Regions from separate parts of the Arthrobacter sp. 01N444 genome, predicted to be linked through region 2. Evidence: riboswitches for the same ligand, from Rfam matches in the RefSeq annotation. Region 2 holds a riboswitch; the other holds the start of a gene.
The links. A riboswitch is a leader RNA that binds a small molecule or an ion and turns the genes downstream of it on or off. The one in region 2 is predicted to bind thiamine pyrophosphate.
Positions count from the first base shown of each region.

Region 1 (4,807 bases), on a different contig from region 2:
TTGCCGCTCGAGCCCACGCCGCGGGCCCGCCGGGCCATGCCGATGGTCTGCCATTGCTCGGCCATGATTCCGACGAGCCGCATCGCGGCCAGGGTGCCCAGGACGAACCGGTGCGGCAGTTTCGCGTTCTGGGCCAGGGCGTCGGCCAGGTCCGTGGGGTCGGTACAGCTCATCAGCAGCACCGCGGGCAATGCGATCGCGAGCCCGCGGAGCATGAAGCCGATCCCCAGCTGCAGGGAACCGGAGCTGACGGACCAGATCCCCGCATCGAGCAGGACGGGTCCGGAATCGGCCGCCAGGATGGCCGTGCTCCAGCCGCCCAGCGCCGCGGCGAGGATCAGCGGCCAGCCGCGCTGCCACAGCAAGGCCACAGTCAGGCCCGCCAGCGGCAGGAGCAGCAGTTCGAACGCCAGCGCCACCGACGCCGACACCCAGTCAATGGAGAGCGCCAGGACCAGGGTGATCAGGGTGACCGCCGTGAACTTGGCGAGCGGGTTGGCTCGGGTCAGCAGCGCGTGATTGCCGCGCAGGCTCAGGGCGTCCCTCATGGCGAGGCCCCCTCCGGCAGCTCGAGATCCGGGCCGGGAGCGTCCGCGGCGGCGGTTTCCCGTGGCCGGAGGCGGAGTTCGGCGCCGCCGAGGACGGCGCTGAATTCGGCGTCGTGCGTCACGGACACGACGGCGGTGCCGGCGTCGAGGAGCTCGGTGAGGAACGAGGCGAGTTCGGCCCAGGTATTGGCATCCTGGCCGAAGGTGGGCTCGTCCAGGACCAGCACCTGGGGGTGCGCCGCCAGCACAGTGGCAACCGAAAGGCGCCGCTTCTCGCCGCCGGAGAGCGTGTAGGGGTTGGCGTCCACAAGCTCCGTCAGCCGCAGCCGCTCCAGCAGTTCGTCCACGCGGTCTTCGCCGTACCCGAGGTGGCGCGGTCCGAACATGAGCTCGTCGAGGACCTTGCCGGTAACGAACTGGTGCTCGGGTTCCTGGAAGACGGTTCCGATCCTGGCGATCAGCTGCTGGGCCCTCCACCGGTAGGGATCGGGTCCGGCGCCGTCGCGTACGCGGCCACTGGAGCGACCACTGGAGTGACCAGTGGCAGGACTGCTCAGCTCCGCCGTGGCCGAGACTGTTCCCGCGACGGGCCGCAGGAGACCGGCCAGCGTCAGCGCCAGGGTGGACTTCCCTGTGCCGTTCTGTCCGGTGATGGTCAGCGCCTCGCCGGCGCGGACCCGGACCGAGACCCCGGACTGGACCGGACGCGGCGCGATGGTGCGGAAGCCGTCGCGCAGCCCGGCCCGCCGCGGCCGCTCGCGGGACACCGCGAGCGCGTCGGCCGCGAGCAGAGTCTGTCCCGCACCCCGCGCCGGTGTCCGCATCCGCGTCGCCGGGACGTAGCCCGGCACCCAGACGCCCGCACCGATGAGCATGTCCCGCGCCTCGGCCAGGACCCGGTCCGGCGGTCCGTCAATCAAGACCGCGGAGTCCGTGGCGGACCCCGGCTGCAGCACCACGATCCTGTCCACCAGGTCTTTCCAGACCCCCACCCGGTGCTCCACGACCACCAGCGTGGCGCCTGTCTTGTCCAGGCAGCGGCCCACAGCGTCGCGGACCTCCAGGACGCCCGCGGGGTCGAGGTTGGCGGTCGGCTCGTCGAGCAGCAGCAGCCCTGGCCGCATCGCGAGGATCCCGGCGAGCGCGAGCCGTTGCTTTTGCCCGCCGGAGAGGGCCGCCGTCGGGTGGTCCAGCGGCAGCTGTCCCAGCCCGACGTCGTCGAGGGCCTCGCGCACGCGCGGCCAGATCTCCGCCGCCGGGACGGCGAGGTTCTCCGCCCCGAAGGCGACGTCGTCGCCGAGGCGGGAGAGCACCACCTGCGTTTCCGGGTCCTGCTGCACCAGCCCGGCGCGGCCGCGCTGCGCCCGTGGCGCGGCGCCGTCGATCAGGAGGCTGCCGGTCTCGTCTGTGTTCTCGGCGTCGCCGGAGTCGCCCGGGTCCCCGGAGTCGCCGGCCGCGCCGTCGCCCAGAACGCCGGCCAGGGCGTGGAGCAGCGTCGACTTGCCGGCGCCGGAGGGCCCCAGCAGGAGCACGCGCTCCCCCGGCTGGATGTCCAGGTCAAGGCCGCTGACGGCGGGCCTGGTCCGTCCGGCATGCCGCCAGCCCCAGCCGCGGGCCGTGACGGCGGCCGGCCGGACGCCCGGTGAAGATCTCATGATTCTCTGCAGGATTCAGCGACGGGGCTCAGGAGAAGACGGGCTCCGTGGCGGCCTTGCGGGAGGCAAAGGAGCCCAGCACTCCGGTTTTCGCCAGGCCGCGGGTGGCGAGCCAGGCCAGTCCGCCGGCAATCACTGCGCCGGAGATCGTGGTGAAGACGATGTAGGCGAGCTTGTCGCCGGCTTCGTAGGCGATGTTCCAGCCCCACGGCAGGAAGGAATCGTTCAGGCCGCAGAAGAGGCCCGCGCCGGCGCCGGCCAGCACGGAGACGGGCAGGTTGAACTTCTTGTAGAGGAAGGCCGCGAAGACCAGTTCGGCGCCGAGGCCCTGCAGGATGCCGGAGATCAGCACCGTGGTGCCGTACTGCGAACCCATGATGAGCTCGCCGGTGGCCGCGACGGTTTCGCAGAAGAGCGCGGCGCCCGGCTTGCGGATGATGAGCATGCCCAGCACTGCCGGGATCATCCAGCCGCCGGCGTAGAGTCCGCTCAACGGCGGGTAGACCGCGTTGACCGGAGTCGAGATCAGGTTCGCGCCCTGGGACCAGGCCCAGAAAATGACGCCGCCGGCAACGGCGATCAACGCGGCCACCACAATGTCCACCACGCGCCAGCTGTAGTTGCGCCGGGCGGATGAACGGCTGGCGGAACCATGCTGTGCTGAAATATCTGTCATGTCGTCCTCCTGAGGAACAGGAGGGGAGGGTGCGCCGGCCGGTCTCGGCTTCCGCCGCCCTCCGCGCATCCTGAGAACTCGACTCCCTTGCGCCGGTACTAACCGGATCAGGTTCGAGGGTCTGCGGCTGTCCGCACTCTCAGCGCCCACCAAAGGTTTCCCCGGATTGTTCCGGCGATGCCCGACGGCGGCGCTCCCCTGTCGTAATTATTTTCGCCCTTGTGGGCTGGCTCAGTTTACACCCGGACGGCCGGGATTTCAGTGGTGTGCCGTCACAATCGTGGACCGGACGGCGGCAGTCCCGGCGGCCCGGAAAACCCTCTTGGTAGAGTCGTCGTGCCGGACCCCCGGACCCGCCAGCGGGCGGCCTCGTCACCCACCGGAAAGCTGGAATATTTTGTCGCACACACCGGTCACCCAAGATCCCTCCGGGGAATACGATCCCGACTCCAATGAGCCGCAGCCGCGGGGTTCCCTGGCGGCGCTCATTGGCCGCGTGCTGGCCGAGATAGAGGCGCTCCAGTTCGCGTCGTTCAGCAAGGATGACGCCCTGGACCTCGGGCTCCTCCTTGTCGAGCTGGGCAGGCAACGCTCGCTGCCCATCGCCGTCGACATCACCAAAGGCGAGCAGGTGCTCTTCCACGCCGCGCTGGACGGCGCCACACCGGACAATGAGCGCTGGATCAACGCCAAGAAGCGTACCGCCCTGCGGTACGAGGTCCCGTCCCTGCTGGTGGGCCTCCGGGCCCGCGCTGCCGGCGGAAGGATCGAGGACAACGCCTGGTGGGATCAGTCGGAGTTCGCCGCCCACGGCGGGGCGTTTCCCATTTACGTGCGCGGCACGGGCGCCGTCGCCGTCGTCACCGTCTCCGGCCTGCCCCAGAAGGCGGATCACGAACTCGTGGTCGAGGCCCTGCGGATGGTCCTCACCCCGGAACGCTAGGCTAGGGGAAAACCGTTCCCGTCCCAAGGAGACCGAAGAATGAACATCCTCATCAAGCTGCTCGGCACCGGCGTCAGCCTCCTGGCCGGCTTTGCCGGCACCAAGCTGGTGGACACCATGTGGGAAAAGTCCACGGGCAACAAGCCGCCCAAGGGCCAGGAGGACGACGTTCCCACCACCCTGCGCTCGGCCCTGACGTTCGCCCTGATCTCCGCCTCGGTCAGCGCCATCATCCAGGTGCTCGCCAACCGCGGCACCCAGCGCGCGATCACCCGCTTCGCCAAGACCCAGGACGTCGTCTGACCTGACCCGACCAGCCGCGGCGCCCGCCGCGGCAGTCGAAGGCCCCGGCCGGGTCCGCCGGGCCGGACGGGGGCTCAGCGGTCGTCGTCGTCGTTCGCTCCGTGCGTGGCCGCCTGCTGGGCGGCCTTCTGGACTACCGCCTCGAGCTCGTCGGAGCTCAGCAGCTCCGGGTGCAGGTGCTTGGTCCGGTAGCCGGCCCGGCCCACCATGTGGGCGGACACGGGGACGGTGAGCAGCTGGAAGAGCCAGGCCACCAGCAGGACGGGCCACACCGACCAGGTGCGCATCTGCAGGCCGAGGGCCGCCAGCAGCAGGAAAAGGCCGAGGACCTGCGGTTTGGTGGCCGCGTGCATCCTGCTCATGAGGTCCGGGAATCGCAGCAGCCCGATGGCGGCCGCGAGGGACATCAGGGCTCCGGTCACCATGAACACGGCGGAGACGGCGTCGATCACTGTGTCAGGATTCACGGACGCCCTCCCGTCTGTCGGCCACGAACCGGGCCACGGTGACCGAGCCGACGAAGCCGATCAGGGAAATGGCAACGAGCAGCATCAGGTTGTTCAGGTGCCGGTTGGCGGCCATGTCGATGCACAGGGCCGCGCCGAAGATGGCCAGCAGCACGTCGGCGGCCAGAACCCGGTCCAGCAGCGAGGGCCCCCGCGCGATCCGGACGATCGCCCCC
Region 1 is NZ_JBFTRB010000014.1:25,059-29,865, forward strand. Features, by position in the region: gene AC1DKN_RS15240 (energy-coupling factor transporter transmembrane component T family protein) at 1-548, opposite strand, end outside; gene AC1DKN_RS15245 (ABC transporter ATP-binding protein) at 545-2,203, opposite strand; gene AC1DKN_RS15250 (ECF transporter S component) at 2,232-2,879, opposite strand; TPP riboswitch at 2,946-3,089, opposite strand; gene AC1DKN_RS15255 (heme-degrading domain-containing protein) at 3,277-3,822, shown strand; gene AC1DKN_RS15260 (DUF4235 domain-containing protein) at 3,862-4,125, shown strand; gene mnhG (monovalent cation/H(+) antiporter subunit G) at 4,200-4,550, opposite strand; gene AC1DKN_RS15270 (MrpF/PhaF family protein) at 4,582-4,807, opposite strand, start outside.
Region 1: it holds a riboswitch for thiamine pyrophosphate, as region 2 does, so the genes downstream of both, AC1DKN_RS15250 (ECF transporter S component) here and thiC (phosphomethylpyrimidine synthase ThiC) in region 2, are expected to answer to the same signal.

Region 2 (4,807 bases):
GGGTCCAGGGACAGCGCGAACTGGTCCCGCCAGCGGAACTCGAACCTTGCCTTGGACAGGGCATCGTCGCGTTCGTGCGCGCCGGGGTGGCCCTTGGCGAGGTCCGCGGCATGGGCGGCGATCTTGTAAGTGATCACGCCCGTCTTCACATCGTCCTTGTTCGGCAGCCCGAGGTGTTCCTTGGGCGTGACGTAGCAGAGCATGGCGGTGCCGTAGCGGGCGATCTCGGTGGCGCCGATCGCCGAGGTGATGTGGTCATAGCCCGGTGCGATGTCCGTGACGAGCGGCCCGAGTGTGTAAAACGGGGCGCCCTTGCAGAGTTCCTGCTGGCGCTCCACGTTTTCCCGGACGAGGTGGAAGGGCACATGCCCGGGGCCCTCCACCATGACCTGCACGTCGAAGTCCCAGGCCCGCTGCGTGAGCTCGGCCAGGGTGTCCAGTTCGGCGAACTGTGCCGCGTCGTTGGCATCCGCCGTCGCGCCCGGCCGCAGCCCGTCGCCCAGCGAGAACGCGACGTCGTAGCGTGCGAAGATCTCGCACAGCTCATCGAAGTGGGTGTACAGGAAGTTCTCCCGGTGGTGCGCCAGGCACCAGCCGGCCATGATGGAACCGCCGCGGGACACGATGCCGGTGACCCGGTTGGCCGTCAGGGGCACATACCGCAGCAGCACGCCGGCGTGGATGGTCATGTAGTCCACGCCCTGCTCGCACTGTTCGATCACGGTGTCCCGGAAGATCTCCCAGGTCAGGGCGTTCGCCTCACCGTTGACCTTCTCCAGCGCCTGGTAGATCGGGACCGTTCCGATGGGGACGGGGGAGTTACGGATGATCCACTCGCGCGTGGTGTGGATGTCGTCCCCGGTGGAGAGGTCCATGACGGTGTCCGCGCCCCACTGCGTGGCCCACTGGAGTTTGTCGACCTCCTCGGCGATGGAGCTGGTCACGGCGGAGTTGCCGATATTGGCGTTGATTTTCACCAGGAACGCCTTGCCGATGATCATCGGCTCGGATTCGGGATGGTTGACGTTGTTGGGAATGATCGCGCGGCCCGCGGCCACCTCGCTGCGCACCAGCTCCACATCGCAGTTCTCGCGCAGCGCGACGAACCGCATTTCCTGGGTGATGACACCGTCCCGGGCGTAGCGCATCTGCGTGACGGTCCTGCCCTCGACGGCCCGGCGCGGCACCGGCCGGCCGCCCCGCCACTCGGCCGACGCGGCACCGCGGCGCACCGCCGATTTGCCGTCGTCGAGCAGCTCCCGTTCGCGGCCGGCGTAGGGTTCGGTGTCCGCCCTGGCCTCAATCCAGGGGGTGCGGAACGGCTCCAGCCCGCGGACCGGATCGCTGCCCGGGCCGGCAGTGCGGTACACCCGGAACGGCGGGTTCCGGACGCCGCCCGGGGAGGGTTCCAGGGCGATCTCGGTCACCGGCACGCGGATGCCATGCTCCGGGTCCGTGCTGAAGGCCAGCGAGTGGGACTTCAGCGACTGCGTGGTGGCTGCGGACTGAATTTGGACAGGGCTGTGCTGTGTCACTTGGGTGTTCACGGAAAAGCTCACTTCCTTCGCCGGCATTACCCGGACAGGTTCAACGGTCGCAGGCTGCGTCAGCCCGATCTCAGCCCCTGCAGGGGCACCCGTGTGGTCGTAGACGAAACTACCACGCACCTCCGGCCGGCCCTCGAGTGTGACGGAGTGCGGTCGGGCCGCGGTGTTAGCGTGGCATTGTGACTCTGCCCAGGGCCGTGCCCCGCATCCGGATGGCGACGCCGGAAGATATCCCGGCGCTGCCGGTTCTCGAGGCCTCAGCAGACCGCATCCTCGAAGCGGAGCTGGGGAACCGGGCGCTCCCGGCTCCGGAGTTGACGACGCCGGTTGAGCCGCTGTTCATACTTGTCGCCGGAAACCCGCCCGTAGGGTTTGCCCGCGTTGACGAGGTCGGCGGCCAGGCCCATCTGGAACAACTCTCCGTGCAGCCGGACTCCGCCGGGCGGGGGATCGGACGGTCCCTGGTGGAGGCGGCCTTTGATGCGGCCCGGAGCCGGGGCTATTTATCGATGACGCTTTGCACCTTCGCAGGCGTCCCGTTCAATGCGCCGTTTTATGCGAGCTGCGGTTTCGAGGAACTCGCCCAGCCAGGACAGGCGTTGGGCGCCCTGCGGATCCACGAAGCGCAGCTGGGGCTGGACGGTCTTGGCCGGCGGATCGTCATGCGGATTAGGCTTTAGGTCATGACCGGCATCATCGAGTTCAGCGGCCCCATCCTCACCGCGGCGGACCAGGTCCGCTACGGGCTCTGGTCGGTGGAGGGCCTGCTGACCTTCCGCCGTCCGGCCGCCGCGCCTGACCTCGTGCTCGACGGCTGGGTCATTCCGGGCCTCGTGGACGCGCACTGCCACATCGGCCTGGGCCCGGGCGGGGACGTTACCGAGGACACCGCGGAATCCCAGGCCCTGGCGGACCGCGACGCCGGGACACTCCTGGTCCGCGACGCCGGCGCCGTCCACAACACACGCTGGCTCCAGCAGCGCGCGGACCTGCCCCGGATCATCCGCTCGGGCCGGCACCTCGCGAGGGCCCGGCGCTACCTGCCGGGCCTGGCCGTCGAGGTCGAGCCGGAGGATCTCGTCGAGGCCGTGCGGAAGCAGGCCCGCGCGGGCGATGGCTGGGTCAAGCTCGTGGGGGACTGGATCGACCGCGACGCCGGCGACCTCGCCGCCAGTTTTCCCGCCCGGACGGTCAAGGACGCCGTCCGTGCCGCCCACGATGAGGGGGCCCGCGTCACCGCACACTGCTTCGCCGAAGACACCCTCGATGACATGCTCGACGCCGGGATCGACTGCATCGAGCACGCCACCGGGCTGCTGCCGCGGCACCTGCCGCGCTTCCTCGAACAGGGTGTTCCCATCGTGCCCACCCTGATCAACATCGCCACGTTCCCGGACATCGCCGCCCGGGCGGCGGCCAAGTTCCCCCGCTACGCAGCCCACATGCGCTCGCTGTGGGAGCGCCGGGCGGAGCGGATCCTCGAAGCCCACGAGGCCGGGCTGGCGATCTATGCCGGTACCGACGCCGGCAGCGTGATCAGCCATGGCAGGATCGTGGACGAGATCCAGGCCCTGCACGCCGCCGGCCTTTCCGCCGCTGCCGCCCTCAACGCCGCGAGCTGGTCCGCGCGGACCTGGCTCGGCGCGGAGTCCATCGGTGAAGGGGCAAGCGCTGATGTCCTCGTCACGGCCGAAGATCCGCGGAGCAATCCGGCCACGCTCCGCCGGATCCGGCATATCGTGCTGCGTGGGCTGCCGGTGGACCGGGTGCCAGTCCATGTTTTGGAATAAATTGAAGCTTCAAGTAATTTATCCTTATGTAGAGTCGCCGAAGGCCGGTGGCTACAGAATCCACGGAGCATTGCCATGACCGCAGAAGCCAGCACCCAGGACCTCCTTCCTGCCGAACTCACCATGGGCACCGTGATGCTCAAGGTCGGCGACATGAAGCTCATGACCGACTACTACCAGCGCGCCCTCGGCCTGGAGACTGTGGCCGAACAGGACGGCGGGCTCTACCTTGGGCGCCAGCAGAAGCCGCTGGTGCATCTGGCGCCTGCCCCGGGCCTGAATCTACCTTCCCGCGGCGAGGCCGGGCTCTTCCACACCGCCCTCCTCTTCGAGGACCAGCACTCCCTGGCGGCCACCATCGCCACCGCGGCCCAGTACGAGCCCCAGTCCTTCACCGGCAGCGCGGACCACCTCGTCAGCGAGGCGTTCTACTTCAACGACCCCGAAGGCAACGGCATCGAGCTGTACTGGGACCGGCCGCGGGCGGCGTGGTCCTGGGAGGGCAAGAACGTCGTCATGGACAGTCTCGCCCTGCCGCCGCAGCGCTACCTGCAGCAATACCTGACCGAGGAGTCCGTGGCCGGCCAGCGCCAGGCCGCCGCCGGCGTCGGGCACGTCCACCTGCAGGTCGGCGACGTCCAGTCGGCGCATGATTTCTATGTCGGCACGCTCGGCTTCGAGAAGACCGCGGGCTGGCACGGCCAGGCGCTGTTCGTCTCGGCCGGCGGCTACCACCACCACATGGCCATGAACGTATGGAACAGCCGCGGCGCGGGCCCCCGGCGCGACACGCTGGGCCTGGGCGAGATCCTCATCGAGGTGCCCTCCGGCGACGACGTCGCGGCCCTGGCCGACCGGCTCAAGGTTGCCGGCGTCGAATCCCACCACACCGGCGCCGAGCTGCGCTTCGAGGATCCGTGGCGCAACCGGATCCGCGTCGCCGTGCGCTAGAAGTTCTCCCCAGGCACGCTGGTCGCTGGACATGTCCAGCGCGCACAGCTTCCCCCGGACATGTCCACTCTTCGCCGGCGGGAACGCTGGGCATGTCCACTGCTCGCGGCCGGGACTCCGGAACATGTCCATTGCTCGCAGCCGGGAATGGACATAGTTGCCATATGTCCAGTGCTCAGGGTCAGGGGAGGGCATGTCCAGCGGGCCTTGGTCGGGTTCCCCGGGCCAGCGAGGGACATGTCCACTCTTCGCCAGCAGGAGACTGGAACATGTCCATTGCTCGCAGCCGGGAATGGACATAGTTGCCATATGTCCAGTGCTCAGGGCCAGGGGAGGGCATGCCCATCGGGCCTTGGTCGGGTTCCCGGGCCAGCGAGGGACATGTCCACTGTTTCCAGGCAGGACGTCGGAGCATGTCCATTGCTCGCAGCCGGGAATGGACATAGTTGCCATATGTCCAGTGCTCAGGGCCAGGGGAGGGCATGTCCAGCGGGCGGGACGGGGCCGTGCTGAAGCGGC
Region 2 is NZ_JBFTRB010000006.1:252,577-257,383, forward strand. Features, by position in the region: gene thiC (phosphomethylpyrimidine synthase ThiC) at 1-1,547, opposite strand, end outside; TPP riboswitch at 1,543-1,650, opposite strand; gene AC1DKN_RS10055 (GNAT family N-acetyltransferase) at 1,727-2,227, shown strand; gene AC1DKN_RS10060 (amidohydrolase family protein) at 2,231-3,337, shown strand; gene AC1DKN_RS10065 (VOC family protein) at 3,413-4,288, shown strand.